One region of the Planococcus sp. TJ-302 genome, then DNA from elsewhere that is predicted to be linked to it. Evidence: predicted binding sites of a transcription regulator. Region 1 holds the regulator's gene; the other holds the start of a gene.

Region 1 (7,415 bases):
TTAATGGGGGACTCATAAATGACAGTTTCTATTGCGATTAACGGGTTTGGCCGCATCGGCCGTATGGTTTTCAGACAAGCTATTTTAATGGATGACATCAATATTGTAGCTGTTAATGCCGGCTATCCTGCTGCAACACTAGCGCATCTGATTAAGTATGACACAAATCACGGCACCTTCCAGGGCGAAGTCTCTCATGAAGAAGATGCATTAATTGTCAATGGAAAACGGGTTCAGCTCGTCAATGAACGTGATCCTTTACTGCTTCCTTGGAGTGAAATGGGCATCGACATCGTCATTGAAGCGACAGGCAAGTTCAATGCACGCGAAAAAGCGGCATTGCATTTGGATGCTGGAGCCAAGAAAGTCATTTTATCAGCTCCTGGCAAAAATGCCGACATCACAATTGTGATGGGCGTCAACGACGGCGCACTTGAAATCGATAAGCACGACGTTATTTCAAATGCCAGCTGCACGACTAACTGCCTTGCACCGGTAGCGAAAGTCTTGAACGATGCGTTCGGGATTGAAAACGGCTTGATGACCACCGTCCATTCTTACACGAATGACCAGAAGAACTTGGATAACCCGCATAAAGATCTCCGCCGTGCGCGTGCATGTGGCCAGTCGATCATCCCTACTTCTACGGGCGCCGCGAAAGCGCTATCATTGGTACTTCCTGAACTTGAAGGCAAACTTCATGGCATGTCGCTTCGCGTACCGACTCCAAACGTATCCTTAGTGGATCTTGTGGTGGACTTGAAGCAGGACGTGACAATAGAAGAAGTGAATGCTGCTTTCCTAGCTGCTTCCTTGAATGGCCTTGAAGGCATCTTGAGCTTAACAATGGAGCCTTTGGTGTCAATCGACTTCAACACGACCGAACAATCGGCGATCGTAGATGGATTGTCGACGATGGTGATCGGCGGCCGCAAAGTGAAAGTTCTAGCTTGGTATGATAACGAATGGGGCTACTCTGCGCGAGTGGTGGATTTAACCAAAAAAGTGGCAAAATCATTGGTTTATGCCCGATAATTAATACAAGCCGCAGCCATTGTAAAATGGCATGCGGCTTTTTCATGAAAAAAATCCCATAAAAAAATAAGGTATTTTAAGTTATTATGATTGCATTTCATATCAATACATCATATACTAACACTCGTAGTCAAAAAACGGCTACGTACTTCTTCGTTTCTGAGTGCTTGATAAGGGAGCGGACGGAGCAATATTTATTCACATGACTGCTTAAAGGGTTAGGACCTCTTTGGACTAACTTTCCCCCGTGGTAGTCAACTTTGAATATTTTGCGCACTAAAACAAAATGATATCAAAGGGGGAAACGAACCATGGAAACAATGGGACGTCACGTAATTGCAGAACTTTGGCAGTGTGATTTTGACAAATTAAACGATATGGATTTTATCGAACAAACTTTTGTTGATGCAGCACTAAAAGCCGGAGCTGAAGTCAGAGAAGTAGCTTTTCACAAATTTGCACCTCAAGGCGTAAGCGGGGTAGTCATCATTTCTGAATCGCATTTAACGATCCACAGCTTCCCGGAACATGGCTATGCTAGTATCGATGTATATACTTGCGGCGATCTTGATCCAACTATTGCAGCTAATTACATTGCAGAAGCGCTGAATTCTGGTGCTCGCGAATTTGTAGAAATTCCGCGCGGTATGGGCCCGGTCAGTGTTGAAAAGTCCAAAGTTTCAGTAAATGCATAATCCATTAACATGAACGATACGAAGCAGGGGATCTGATCCCCTGCTTTTTCTGTTTTCTTGGGATAGATGAAAATTGTTGTATGTCGCTTCGGTCGCTCAGGGCATGGCTTACACAGAAAACCAAGCAAAGAACGCTTGTCTTTCTGCTCCGCCTAGCCCTTGTTCGCGCCTTCACTGGGAAATTTTTATGAAAATAGAAAGGTTTACGTGGCTCTGCTATTTTGGAGATACTTGTGGATACGGAGCAAACTGCCGAGACGCCTGCGGGAAAGCGAGATAGCTGAGACCCTGCAGAAGCGCTAGCGACGAAGCGGCTCAGTGCTCGCCCGCGGCAAGCGAGGCAGTTTTGCGCAGTATCCACTACTCGAAATCTTTCGTTCTATCTATATCGCAACTAATGGAGCCTTAAATTTGTTATACTGGAGTTACGAGAAACAATGTTTAGGGAGAGGTCCAATATGAGATGTCCGGCTTGCCAGCATAATGGTACACGCGTAGTGGATTCGCGGCCAGTAGATGATAATAAATCCATTCGGAGGCGCAGAGAATGTGAAGCGTGCGGCTACCGTTATACGACTTTTGAAAAAGTGGAAGAAATGCCGCTGATTGTCGTGAAGAAAGATGGCTCACGTGAAGAGTTCAGCCGCGAGAAAGTTTTGCGCGGCTTGATTCGTGCTTGCGAAAAACGTCCAGTTCCTTTGGAGACACTGGAGAATCTTGTTTTTGATATTGAGAAGGAACTTCGCCGCACAGGCAATGCCGAGGTGAAATCCGAAGAAGTCGGAGAACTTGTCATGAACCGCCTTGCGGCAATTGACGAAGTGGCGTATGTCCGCTTCGCTTCGGTTTATCGTCAGTTTAAAGACATTACGGTCTTTATCGATGAATTGAAGGATTTATTGGATAAAAGCCCGAATGGCAAGAAACCCGAATAAGGTGGTGTAATATGTCTGCACTTTATAAAGAACTGCAGCCTCCGGATTCGTTTAAGATCCGGCTGCCGTACCCGTTTTCAAATTACGACCGCCAGCTTTTGACGCTTTTGTATCAGCCGATGATCGGGGCGGAAGCAACCGCTTTCTATTTGACGCTGTGGGCAGAAGGGGAAGCTCCGAGCGAAGAAACGACCCATTACGCATTAATGAACACATTGGGCATTTCAATCGCCAAGCTTTTTGAATCCCGCATCCAGCTTGAAGCGATTGGGTTGATGAAAACCTTCAAGAAAGACAACGGTCACCGGTCGTTCATCTATGAACTATGTCCGCCGCTTGACCCGAAAAATTTTTTTCAGGATCCTTTGCTGTCGATGTTCTTGTTCAGCAAGATTGGGGAATCGGCTTACCGCAAAGTGCGGGAGCGGTTCTTGAATCCGACCGATATCGGTGAAGGATTTGAAGAAGTGTCCCGCACATTCACGGACATTTTTCGTCCTGTTCATGCGAAAGCCGGCTATCCGGCGGAAACAAAAGATTTGCATGAACGCAAAAAAGGGGAGTACCAGACCGAGTCCGATTTCGATTTCAGCTTATTGCAGCAAGGTTTGTCCGAACAGCTGGTGCCGAAACGCGTCCTAACTGCTTCTATTAGGGATACCATCGGGAAGTTAGCGTATTTATACAGCTGGGGGCCGCTGGAAATGCAAAAAGTGGTTTTGCTGGCGATTGACGAAGATTATAAAATTACGGCCGAAAGCTTGAAAAAAGCGGCTTCGGAATATTATAAATTGACGGTTGCAACGACCGCGCCGCAGCTTGTCCATGTGCAGAAGGAAGAAAAGCTTCCGGAACAGCAAAACGAGCCGAGAACCCGGCAAGATGAGCTGATTCTTTATTTGGAATCGGCTGCGCCTGTAGAAGTTTTGCGGGACATCGCTAACGGCAATGAACCACTGCCTGCAGATGTCCAGTTAGCGAATCAGCTGGTTATGCAGCATGGCATGGAGCCAGCAGTTGTCAATGTGCTGCTGCAATACGTCTTGCTGCGCACCGATATGAAGTTGACGAAAGCGTACGTCGAGAAAATAGCGTCGCATTGGCTGCGCAAAAATGTCACGACTGCAAAAGAAGCGATGGAGCTTGCGCGCATTGAACATGAGCAATATGTAAAATGGAAAGCAGAAGGATCTCCGTCAGCATCATCGAAAGCACCTGCGCGCCAGAACAGAGGCAAGCCGCTGCGCGAAGAGAAACTGCCTGAATGGTTTTACACGAAAGAAGAAACGCCTGCGGCTTCCGGCCCGAAAAACGAAAGTCTGGAAATCGAGAAACAAAAGCTTCTCGCTAAATTGGCGATGAAGAAAGGGAAAGGTGATTAAATGGAGCCAATTCGCGAAACATTAAAACGCGTTGTGAACGCACCCGCTTTTTCAGAGCGCTATAACGACATGCGCAAGGAAGTGCTGGAGCATCCCGGCGTCCAAAAATTCCTGGAACAGCATTCCTCGGAAATCGACAAAAGCACGGTTGACCGCGGGCTTCACAAATTATACGAGTATATTGACCAATCCCATGACTGCCATAAATGCCCGAGCTTTGAAGGCTGCGTCAACCACTTGAAAGGGTTCGAACCGAATCTCGTGCTTGAACGCGGCACAATTGGCATTTCCTATACGGCATGCCGATTGAAAAATGCCCATGACAATAAACGCAAGGCTTCTTCGATGATCCACAGCATGTACATGCCGAAAGAGGTCATGCAAGCGACGCTCGACGAATTCGAGCCGGACGACAGCCGGATGGAATCATTCCGCGCGGTCGGCAAGTTCCTGGATGAAACGACTGGACCGGGCCACATGCCGGAAAAAGGCTTGTACCTCTATGGCAAGTTCGGCGTCGGCAAATCCTATTTGCTGAGTGCTGTCGCCAATGAACTTGCGGATATGGACATCCGCTCGGTCTTGGTTTTCGTGCCAGAATTCATGCGCGAAATGAAACAGGCAATCGGGGACCAGACGCTGCAAGAGAAAGTCGATTACGTCAAAAAAGCCGATGTTCTAATGCTTGATGATATTGGAGCAGAAGCGATGTCGAGCTGGACGCGCGACGAAGTCCTCGGCACCATCCTGCATTACCGCATGGCAGAGAAACTGCCGACGTTCATGACGTCGAACTTCAGCTATTCTGAATTGCAGCACCATCTCACTTATTCCCAGCGCGGCGAAAAAGAAGATTTAAAAGCTGCGCGCGTCATGGAACGAATCCGTGCCTTGACGACCCCAGTGAAGCTGGACGGCAAAAACCGTAGAAATTGACATTTCGGCTATTGCATTTTCATAATTTACACAGTATAGTAAAAACAATCGAAATATGAATTAACATGCGTTGACAAGGACAATAGCGGACTGTACGACTTTCAGAGAGAGAAGCCCTGGCTGCAAGCTTCTTAAGTACCGGCAAGACGCTTACCCCCTTAGAGCAGCAGCTGTGAACTTTTTTAGTAGCAGCTGACGGTACCGGCCCGTTAGCCGATGCAGAGCTTCGTTCCGCACAGAATTTTTTCTGGCCGGAATAGAAGAAGGGTGGAACCACGAACAGAGCTTCGTCCCTTTGGGATGAGGCTTTTTTGTGTTGAAAAGTAGAAAAGCGAAAGTGCCCGGTTAGTCCCGACAAACGCTGGATAGGCTGAAGCGACTCGAGGGGTTGGGCACTGCAGCTAGACAAGAAAAGCGGAAACGGCCGTTATGCTCCGACCGGCGTAAGATGAACTTCCGAAGCGGCGTTTTTTGCCGCACAGGAAGGCAGCTTACGACCCGAGGTGCAGGCAGTTGCAGCTAGACAAGAAAAGCGGAAACGGCCGTTATGCTCCGACCGGCGTAAGATGAACTTCCGAAGTGGCGCATTTTGCCGCACAGGAAGGGCAGCTTACGACCCGAGGAGCAGGCCGGTGCAGCTAAACAAGAAAAGCGGAAACGCAAGCACCTGTTCAGACCCTGTGAATCCAGGTGCTTCAGCGACAACAGAGAAAAAGGAGAGATTGGCATGGCAGACATGATTCAACTAAAATTCCCGGACGGAGCGGTAAAAGAGTTCGAACGGGGCACAACTACTGAAGAAATCGCACAATCAATCAGCCCGGGATTGCGCAAAAAAGCATTGGCTGGAAAAGTAGGCGGCCAATTGGTCGACTTGCGCGCGCCTTTAAAAGAAGATGGAGACATCGCTATCATCGTTCCTGAATCGGATGAAGCGTTGGAAGTTTTACGCCACAGCACGGCGCATTTATTGGCACAGGCGATCAAGCGGCTGTATCCGGACGCTAAGCTTGGAGTGGGTCCGGTTATTGAAAACGGCTTTTATTACGACATCGATACAGCGTCAGCAATCACTTCAGAAGATTTGCCAGTGATCGAAAAAGAAATGAAGAAAATCATCAATGAAAACGTTGAAATTATACGCCACGATGTGACTCGTGCAGAAGCACAAGAACGATTTGCGGCGATTGAAGATCCGTATAAATTGGAGCTTCTTGAAGCGATTCCTGAAGATGACCAAGTTTCCATCTATGAGCAGGGAGATTTCTTTGACTTGTGCCGCGGCATTCACGTGCCATCAACTGGCAAATTGAAAGAATTCAAATTGCTGAGCGTGGCCGGAGCGTATTGGAGAGGCGACAGCGACAATAAGATGCTGCAGCGCATTTACGGCACTGCTTTCTTTACAAAAGACGACTTGAAAGCTCATTTAGCCATGCTTGAAGAAGCGAAAGAACGTGACCACCGCAAGATCGGAAAAGAATTGAATTTATTCATGAACTCCCAGAAAGTCGGCCAAGGCTTGCCGATGTGGTTGCCGAAAGGCGCGACAATCCGCCGCATCATCGAGCGCTATATCGTCGACAAAGAGGAAAGCCTTGGCTACGATCACGTCTACACACCTGTAATGGGAAGTGTGGAGCTTTACAAGACAAGCGGCCACTGGGACCATTACCAGGATGATATGTTCCCTGTTATGAAGATGGACAACGAAGACTTGGTGCTTCGCCCAATGAACTGCCCTCACCACATGATGATTTACAAACAAGGCATTCATTCATACCGCAACTTGCCGATCCGCATTGCGGAGCTCGGGCTTATGCACCGCTATGAAATGTCCGGCGCCCTTTCCGGCCTGCAACGTGTTCGCGGCATGACGCTGAACGATGCCCATATCTTTGTCCGTCCCGACCAGATCAAGGAAGAGTTCAAGCGCGTTGTCAATTTGGTGATTGAAGTTTATAAGGATTTTGATATCAAGGATTATTCGTTCCGTTTGTCTTACCGCGATCCGGCAGACAAAGAGAAATATTTTGACGACGATGCAATGTGGAACCGCGCGCAAGCGATGCTGAAAGAAGCAATGGACGAATTGGCGCTTCCTTACACTGAAGTGGAAGGGGAAGCTGCGTTCTACGGACCGAAAGTGGATGTGCAAGTGAAAACGGCACTCGGCAAAGAAGAAACATTATCAACTGTGCAGCTGGATTTCCTATTGCCTGAACGCTTTGACCTTTCCTATATCGGCGAAGATGGCAAACAACACCGTCCAGTTGTCATCCACCGCGGCGTGGTGTCGACGATGGAACGCTTTGTAGCTTTCTTGATCGAAGAATACAAAGGCGCATTCCCGACATGGCTCGCACCGGTGCAGGTCGAATTGATTCCAGTATCTTTGGACGCACACAGCGAGTATGCAAAACAAGTACAAG
Region 2 (7,415 bases), 210 kb from region 1:
CCGGGAGCTTCATGGACTTCAAGGCCGATGCCGTGGCCAGTCGAATGGCCGAATGCTTCCCCGTATCCTTTTGACTTGATGTGGTCGCGCGCGATCGCGTCCGCTTCAATTCCTGTCATCCCGGGTTTGATGTTTTGGAGCGCTAGCACCTGGGAGTCTAAAACGATCTGGTAAACTTCCTTCATCTTTTCAGACGGCTCTCCGACAGCAACCGTCCGTGTGATGTCTGAGATATAGCCATTGTACAAAGCGCCGAAGTCCAAGGTGACCATATCGCCTTCTTCGATCTTTTTATCCGTTGCGACGCCGTGCGGCAAAGCAGAACGGCCGCCTGAAGCGACAATGATATCGAAAGACGATGAAGTCGCCCCTTGTTTGCGCATGAAGAATTCCAGCTCGTTGGATACTTCCACTTCAGCCATTCCCGGCTTGATGAACGTGCAAATATGCTCGAATGCGTCATCGGCGATTTTCGCAGCCGCTTTCAAAATTTCTACTTCTTCAGGCGTTTTGATCATGCGGATCTTCTCGATCAAGCCGCTTGCCGGCTTCAACTCGGCTTCCAGCTTTTCAACGTATTGTGTGTAAAGAGCAAACGTTACATAATCCTGTTCGAATGATACCGATCCAAGGCCAAGCGATTTCGATATCTCGGCTACCTCTTCTAGCAGGTTGGTCTTCGCCTGTACGACTTCAAATTCTTTAACTTGGGCTGACGCCTGTTCCGTGTAGCGGAAATCCGTGACGAAAAAAGCTTTTTCCTGCGATACAAGCGCAAGGCCAGCGGACCCCGTAAATTCCGTTATGTACCGTAAATTATTTTGGCTGGTGATCAATAAAGCCTCGATATTCTGCTGTTCCATTTCGTTTCGCAATTTTTGAAGTTTCACTGGATTCATCCTCTCGATTGGGTTAAAAGCAGCGCATGCAGCGCAAGTTTGTAGACATCTTTGCCGAATCCCGTAATTTGTCCGGCGGCAACCGGCGCGATATGGGAATGGCGGCGGAATTCCTCCCGCTTGTAAACGTTTGAGATATGTACTTCAATAACAGGAATCTGGATGGACGCAATTGCGTCGCGTATCGCTACACTTGTATGGGTATATGCCCCCGCATTCAGCACAATGGCATCCGTGCCATCGTCCGCTGCCTTGTGGATCCAGTCGATCAGTTCGCCTTCATGGTTTGACTGCAAGCAAGAAAGTTCAATCCCATTGACCGCTGAAAAATCCATCAGCTCTGTTTCCAACTCCTCCAGCGTAAACGTGCCGTAGGCTTCCTTTTCGCGCTTGCCGAGGCGGTTCAGGTTCGGTCCATTCAAACACAACACTTTCATTGACCCCACTCCTATCCTGTCACATTCTTCATTATTTTATCACAGCAGCCTAAGAGAGCAAATCTTTCATCTATTTGGTCTTTCGCTTCACTGGAAGGCAGAACTCTTCTTTTGCTAGTACCGGTTGAATTCAAAATAGTTCATGTCAACCGCTCTTTAGTTCATGTAGACTGTCCGCTTCGTCATGTTAATTCTAAATTAATGCCGATTTAGGGCTTCAGCTTTTAAAAGAAGTCCGTTTTGCGAAGCTCTTGTTACGTTCTTGATTTTTTATCAAAAAAACCTTATGTAATAATATACATTTATTTTTTCTAAAGGCGTATGCATCAATTTTCGGACGCAAAAAAACGCGGCGGCTGGAGCCGTCGCGCTTTTGGAATGGATATTCGATTAAAGTCCGCATTTCAATTGGGCATTGCAATTGGTGCAGGTATTGCAGCCGCCCATTTCTTCAACAGTCCCTTGGCGGCAGACTGGGCAAGTATCGCCCACTTCAGAGCCGATCGAGACGTTCGTTGAACGCAGATCTTGGATGGTATCAATAAGAACGATTGGACGCTTGCCTTTCACTTCTTCTTGATGCGGTTCTTCGAATGTGTTGTCCTCCGCTTTCAGAGTCAATACTTGCGAGTCACGGCTGCCATCGACATAGACGGTCCCGCCTTTCGCGCCGCCTTTGTAAAGACGCTCGTAGACGCCTTCAACTTGCTCCACTGTGTAGCCGCGCGGTGCATTGACCGTTTTGGAGATGGACGAATCAATCCAGCGCTGGATGATGCATTGCACATCCGCATGCGCTTCCGGAGCCAAGTCCATGGAGGTGACAAACGCTTTCGGAAGATTTTCTTCGTCCGCTTCCGGATTGTTTTTCAAGTATTCACGTACGATATCAGCTTTTACCTCGATAAATTTACCAAGGCGGCCGCTGCGGTAATAGGTGAATGAATAATATGGCTCCAGGCCGGTCGATACGCCGACCATCGTGCCCGTTGAACCCGTAGGTGCCACTGTCAGCAAATGCGAGTTGCGGATGCCATTTTCAAGGATGCCTGCACGGATTTCTTCCGGCATGTCTTGCATAAAGCCTGTTTCTGTAAACGCTTTGCGCAGCGCTGCTGTTTCTTCATCGGTTTTGCCGATCAAGAATGGGAAGCTTCCGCGTTCTGACGCCAATTCAACCGATTCTTCGTATGCCGCTGCTGCAATGGTCTTGAAGATTTCATCGACCAACTCGTTGCCTTCAGGCGAGCCGTATTCTTTGTCGCAATAAATCAACAGATCCGCAAGCCCCATAACTCCAAGGCCGACACGCCGTTCGCCAAGCGCCTGCACCCGGTTTTCTTCAAGGAAGTAAGGTGTAGCGTCAATAACGTTGTCCTGCATGCGGACACCGACTTTGACCGTTTCTTTCAACGCTTTAAAATCGACTCTTTTCGTTTTCGCATCTGCGAATTGCGCCAAGTTGACAGCTGCCAAGTTGCACACTGAATATGGTGCTAACGGCTGTTCGCCGCACGGGTTTGTTGCTACGACTTTTTGGCCGTAAGCTGTTGCGTTCGTTTTCGCATTGGCGTTGTCGATGAAGAAAATGCCTGGCTCTGCGGAATACGTCGCACAAACGTTGATGAGGTTCCATAGCTCGCGCGCTTTCATTGTGCGGTAGACACGCACTTTATGGCCCAAACGCTCCCATTCGCGTACGTCTCCGACTTCTTGCCATTTTTCGTTATAGACGGCCATTTCTTCTTTCGAGTACGATTCAACTGCCGGGAATCGCAAATCGAAATCTGCGTCCCTTTCGACCGCTTTCATGAAATCGTCCGTCAAGGTTACTGAAATATTCGCACCTGTCAGGAATTCTTCGTTATGGACCGTATAAGTACCGCCATCGCGCAGCTTTGTTTCAGCATCGCGCATGATTTTTTCATTGAAGCCGCCCATTCCAGGAATCGCGCGGTAATTCAGGATTCCTTGATACATCGCGTCTTCTTGTTCTGTCAGCGCTTTGAACTTCAATTTTTCATGGGCAAGTTTTTTAATCGTTTCGTCTTCTGTGTTTTCGATCAAGTAGCGGAGAATCCGCGGGTTCTGCATTTTTGAAATGATGAACTCCGCGATATCCGGATGCCAGTCAGCAAGCATGATCATCTGCGCACCGCGGCGCGATCCGCCTTGCTCGACAAGATGAGTCAATTTCGCGATATCGTCCAGCCATGAAACAGAGCCGGAAGATTTGCCGTTGACGCCTCTCGCCAATGTATTGCGCGGACGAAGCGTCGAGCCGTTCGTGCCGACGCCTCCTCCGCGGCTCATGATTTCCATCACTTGCTTGCGGTGGTCGGAAATTCCTTCGCGCGAATCAGCGACGAAAGGCATCACGTAGCAATTGAAATACGTAACATCTGTTCCGGCACCCGCTCCGTATAGAACGCGCCCTGCAGGAATGAATTTCAGCCCGACAAGCTGCTCGTAGAATTTATTGAACCAATGCTCACGCTTTTCGGGAGTCGTTTCAACAGACGCCAGGCCCGTTGCGTTGCGTTTCGCGATTTGTTCGTAATACACTTCCAGAGGTTTTTCGATGACATCAAGGCTGCGGTTGACGATGCCGGCTTCCATTTCTTCCGGTTTGTCGATTGCGCTGCGGTAATCTTCCTCGATCCAAATTTGCGCCGTGTTAGCCGCTTTGTCGACGGAAACGATGAAACCGAGTCCGCGGGCTGGGAATTTCGGATCTTGCTTGACGGTCAATACGACAAAGTCGCCTGCTTTGAGCGTCTTTTTCTCCGTATCCTTAAAAGAATAGCGGTCGATCATCACGAGGCGAGATACCCCTTTATGTGTCGTTTTCATGTCCGGAGTGATTGCATGGACTTGAGGGAACGACTGGATATCGCTATTCAACGACACCGGATTTAATGAATATTTTTTTTGAGTGGCAGAAACCATTTGACATTTCCTCCTTCATATTATATGGAGTAAACACTATATATAGTATTATTACATTTCCCATCCTACTATATATTGAAACGTCACTGCAATAACAAAATTTTGCTGGTTTTTCCATGAGACGTCTCAAAGCTGAATGTGCAACGGTTTCTGCCAAAACCGACGCTCCAAAATGAGTCTTTAGTCTCCTTAGGTGCGAAAATTCCAATCGTCATTTGCGTAGCGTTTTTCTTCGATTTTTTTCACTTCGGCGAGCTGGCTTTCCGACAAATGGTAAGGCGCCAATCGGATCGCTAAAGCCTTCTCGAATCCGGCTTTGAACACTGGAACACATTGCTCCGCGGTGACGCCGTCCTCAAGCAGCGAATTGATCGATACTGCTTTTACCGGAATTTTTTTGCGCATCCGCTCTTTTGAAGCTTCATCTTTGAACTTGAACACCGATAATAATTTTTCCGCATCCAAATCGATCAAGATCGCACCATGCTGCAGGATTACGCCTTTTTGGCGCGTCTGTGCACTGCCCGCCACCTTTTTGCCGGCAACGACCATTTCATACCAGCTTGGTGCGTCAAAACATACCGCACTTTTCGGTTTTTTCAAATCCGCTATTTCATTTTCGCTTTCGGGAATCGAAAAATAGGCGTCGAGCCCCAAATTTCTGAAGCCTTCCAATAATCCCTCGCTGAGCACCCTATAGGCCGCTGTCACCGTCTCCGGCATATCCGGATAGGCTTCGCTCACAATAATGCTGTACGTCAGCTCATGCTCGTGCAGCACGCCTCTGCCGCCGGTCGGACGGCGCACAAAGCCAAGGCCGAGTCTTTTCACGGCCTCCATGTCGATTTCCTGCTCGACTTTCTGGAAATAGCCGATTGACAGCGCAGCCGGCTCCCAACCGTAAAATCGGATAACCGGTGGAATCAGTCCTTCACTATGCCAATTCAGCAGCGCTTCATCGAGCGCCATATTAAAAGAAGCCGGCGCTTTGCCGGTATCGATGAATAACCATTCTTGAAAATTCACAAGATCGCCCCCTAAATTCTTTAATTAGTGTAACATTGCCATTGAATAAGAGTCACTTCATCTTTTATAATAAAGAGAGAATAGAAAGGGGCAAGAACATTGGATTTTCTTTACATCACTTTAGGCGTCGTAGTTGCAGTGCTCATCTTTGCTGCAATTTCATATTTCCGCATCAAGAAAGCCGTAACCACATTGACACAAGAACAATTTATCGAAGGCTACCGCAAAGCGCAGCTGATCGATGTACGTGAAGCGAAAGATTTTGCAAACGGCCATATCCTTGGTGCGCGCAATATCCCGCAAACACAATTGAACCAGCGCTACAAAGAAATCCGCGCTGACAAACCCGTTTACATTTATGACCAGAACGGTGTACGCAGCGGCCGCGTCGGTTTGTTCCTGAAGAAAAAAGGCTACGACCAATTATACCAACTACAAGGCGGCTTCAAGCAATGGAGCGGCAAGGTCAAAATCAAACAATAGTTTAGAGCCTTTCCCGCGTGTGGAAAGGCTTTTTTCAATCGCTGGGCCCATTATATGAATTGGAGGAAAAACATGTTACCTAAAATTTTATTTCCCCACGGGGAAAGCCTGCGTGAAACTTTGCCGCATTATGCAGAAATTGCGGCGATTTCCGAAAAAGCATTGGCAGCGCTCGATGGACATTCTGAAGGGCCTTGGTTCCACATCGACATCGAGGATACAATTACACAGCTCCATACCCACCTGATTGATCTTATGGAAAAGGGCAGCTTGCAATTCGAGACGCTGGGTTTCTTGTATCAAGCCCGTCCGCTCGGCAAAATTGCCAGCACTGAAGAAGATGATCAAAGCGGCAGCCTTAGAGTCCGGCTGAGTTTCGAAAACCGTCTGGTCTATTTTCCCGAATTTGATGTAGCGCTATCGCAATACCCCATTTTCACTGCTGCTGAAAATGCCTGGCCAGAATTCCAGTGTTTCGCAAAATCAGAACAAGCCACACTCGCTTTCCTAGAAGCCATGAATGATTTGCTGCGGCTCGAATTGATGAACAGCATCACTTTTCTTGTTGATACCGATGATGGTGTCAAACGCCGAAATTATGGAGAGATGGCCATTGTCAACCGTGATGACGTCATACTCGAAGCTGGGGTCAAGAAGGACATTTTCCGCTCGATCGATGAATTCTTCCGGGAAGACGGCGTATTCTTCAAAGAATACGGAGTTCCTTACAAACGGGGCATTTTGCTTTATGGCGCGCCCGGCAACGGCAAAACGACACTGGTGAAGTCAATCACCGGTTCTACTGAAGCGCCTGTCGTTTACTGGCAGATCACCGAGTTTACTTCCAGCTATACCGTTCAGGAAGTTTTCAGTACAGTGTCGCGTCTCGCTCCCGCCATTCTGGTCATCGAGGATATCGACTCGATGCCCGAGTTTACACGATCCGTGTTTCTCAATACACTCGACGGCACACAATCGCGCGAGGGACTCTTTATCATCGGGACGACAAATTACCCGGAACGAATCGATCCAGCTCTTATAAACCGTGCTGGACGCTTTGATCGAGCTTATGAGATCCCTTCGCCTGACAAAAAGCTGCGCAAGCAATATTTGAAGAAGCTTGACGTCAAGTCGATTTTCACTCCAGAACAACTAGAGGATATGGCCAAGCTTTCAAAAGGCTTATCGATTTCCCAACTAAACGAACTGTATATGTCTGCTGCCTTGAACTGGCATTATGAAGGGGAAACGAAATATGGAGAACGCATCCAAGAACTTCAGAAGCAAAGCAGACGATCTGCAAAAAACGATTGGGATGATGCTGATTCGCCAATCGGTTTCTACTAAACAAGCACCCGATATTGCTAAAAAAAGCCCGCCTGCGAAATTTCGCAGGCGGGCTTTTCCTATATTGTTTTATTCAGCTTTCGTGTAGCGGAGAACCGGTTTACGGGCAGCCTGTGTTTCATCTAGGCGCTTGATCACCGTCGTGTGCGGTGCGTTCTGCACGATTTCCGGATTGTCTTCGACTTCCTTGGCAATCTGGATCATCGCATCAATAAACGCATCCAAAGTCTCTTTTGACTCGGTCTCAGTCGGCTCGATCATCATGCCTTCCTCG

The links. The regulator NrdR, encoded in region 1, represses ribonucleotide reductase genes. The targets are predictions, from matches to a motif close to AACACNATATATNGTGTT.
Region 2: a site for NrdR is predicted at 4,318-4,335, ahead of AC4EHB_RS01800 (vitamin B12-dependent ribonucleotide reductase). Genes of this name have one in related genera too.

Annotation. Positions count from the first base shown of each region.
Region 1 covers NZ_JBZDOI010000001.1:128,542-135,956, forward strand. The annotation lists gene AC4EHB_RS00715 (glyceraldehyde-3-phosphate dehydrogenase) at 19-1,035, shown strand; gene speD (adenosylmethionine decarboxylase) at 1,347-1,730, shown strand; gene nrdR (transcriptional regulator NrdR) at 2,189-2,665, shown strand; gene AC4EHB_RS00730 (replication initiation and membrane attachment family protein) at 2,677-4,047, shown strand; gene dnaI (primosomal protein DnaI) at 4,048-4,983, shown strand; gene thrS (threonine--tRNA ligase) at 5,711-7,415, shown strand, end outside.
Region 2 covers NZ_JBZDOI010000001.1:340,096-347,510, reverse strand. The annotation lists gene AC4EHB_RS01810 (M24 family metallopeptidase) at 1-899, opposite strand, end outside; gene aroQ (type II 3-dehydroquinate dehydratase) at 896-1,336, opposite strand; gene AC4EHB_RS01800 (vitamin B12-dependent ribonucleotide reductase) at 1,727-4,285, opposite strand; gene AC4EHB_RS01795 (lipoate--protein ligase family protein) at 4,475-5,254, opposite strand; gene AC4EHB_RS01790 (rhodanese-like domain-containing protein) at 5,411-5,794, shown strand; gene AC4EHB_RS01785 (AAA family ATPase) at 5,867-7,141, shown strand; gene gcvPB (aminomethyl-transferring glycine dehydrogenase subunit GcvPB) at 7,211-7,415, opposite strand, start outside.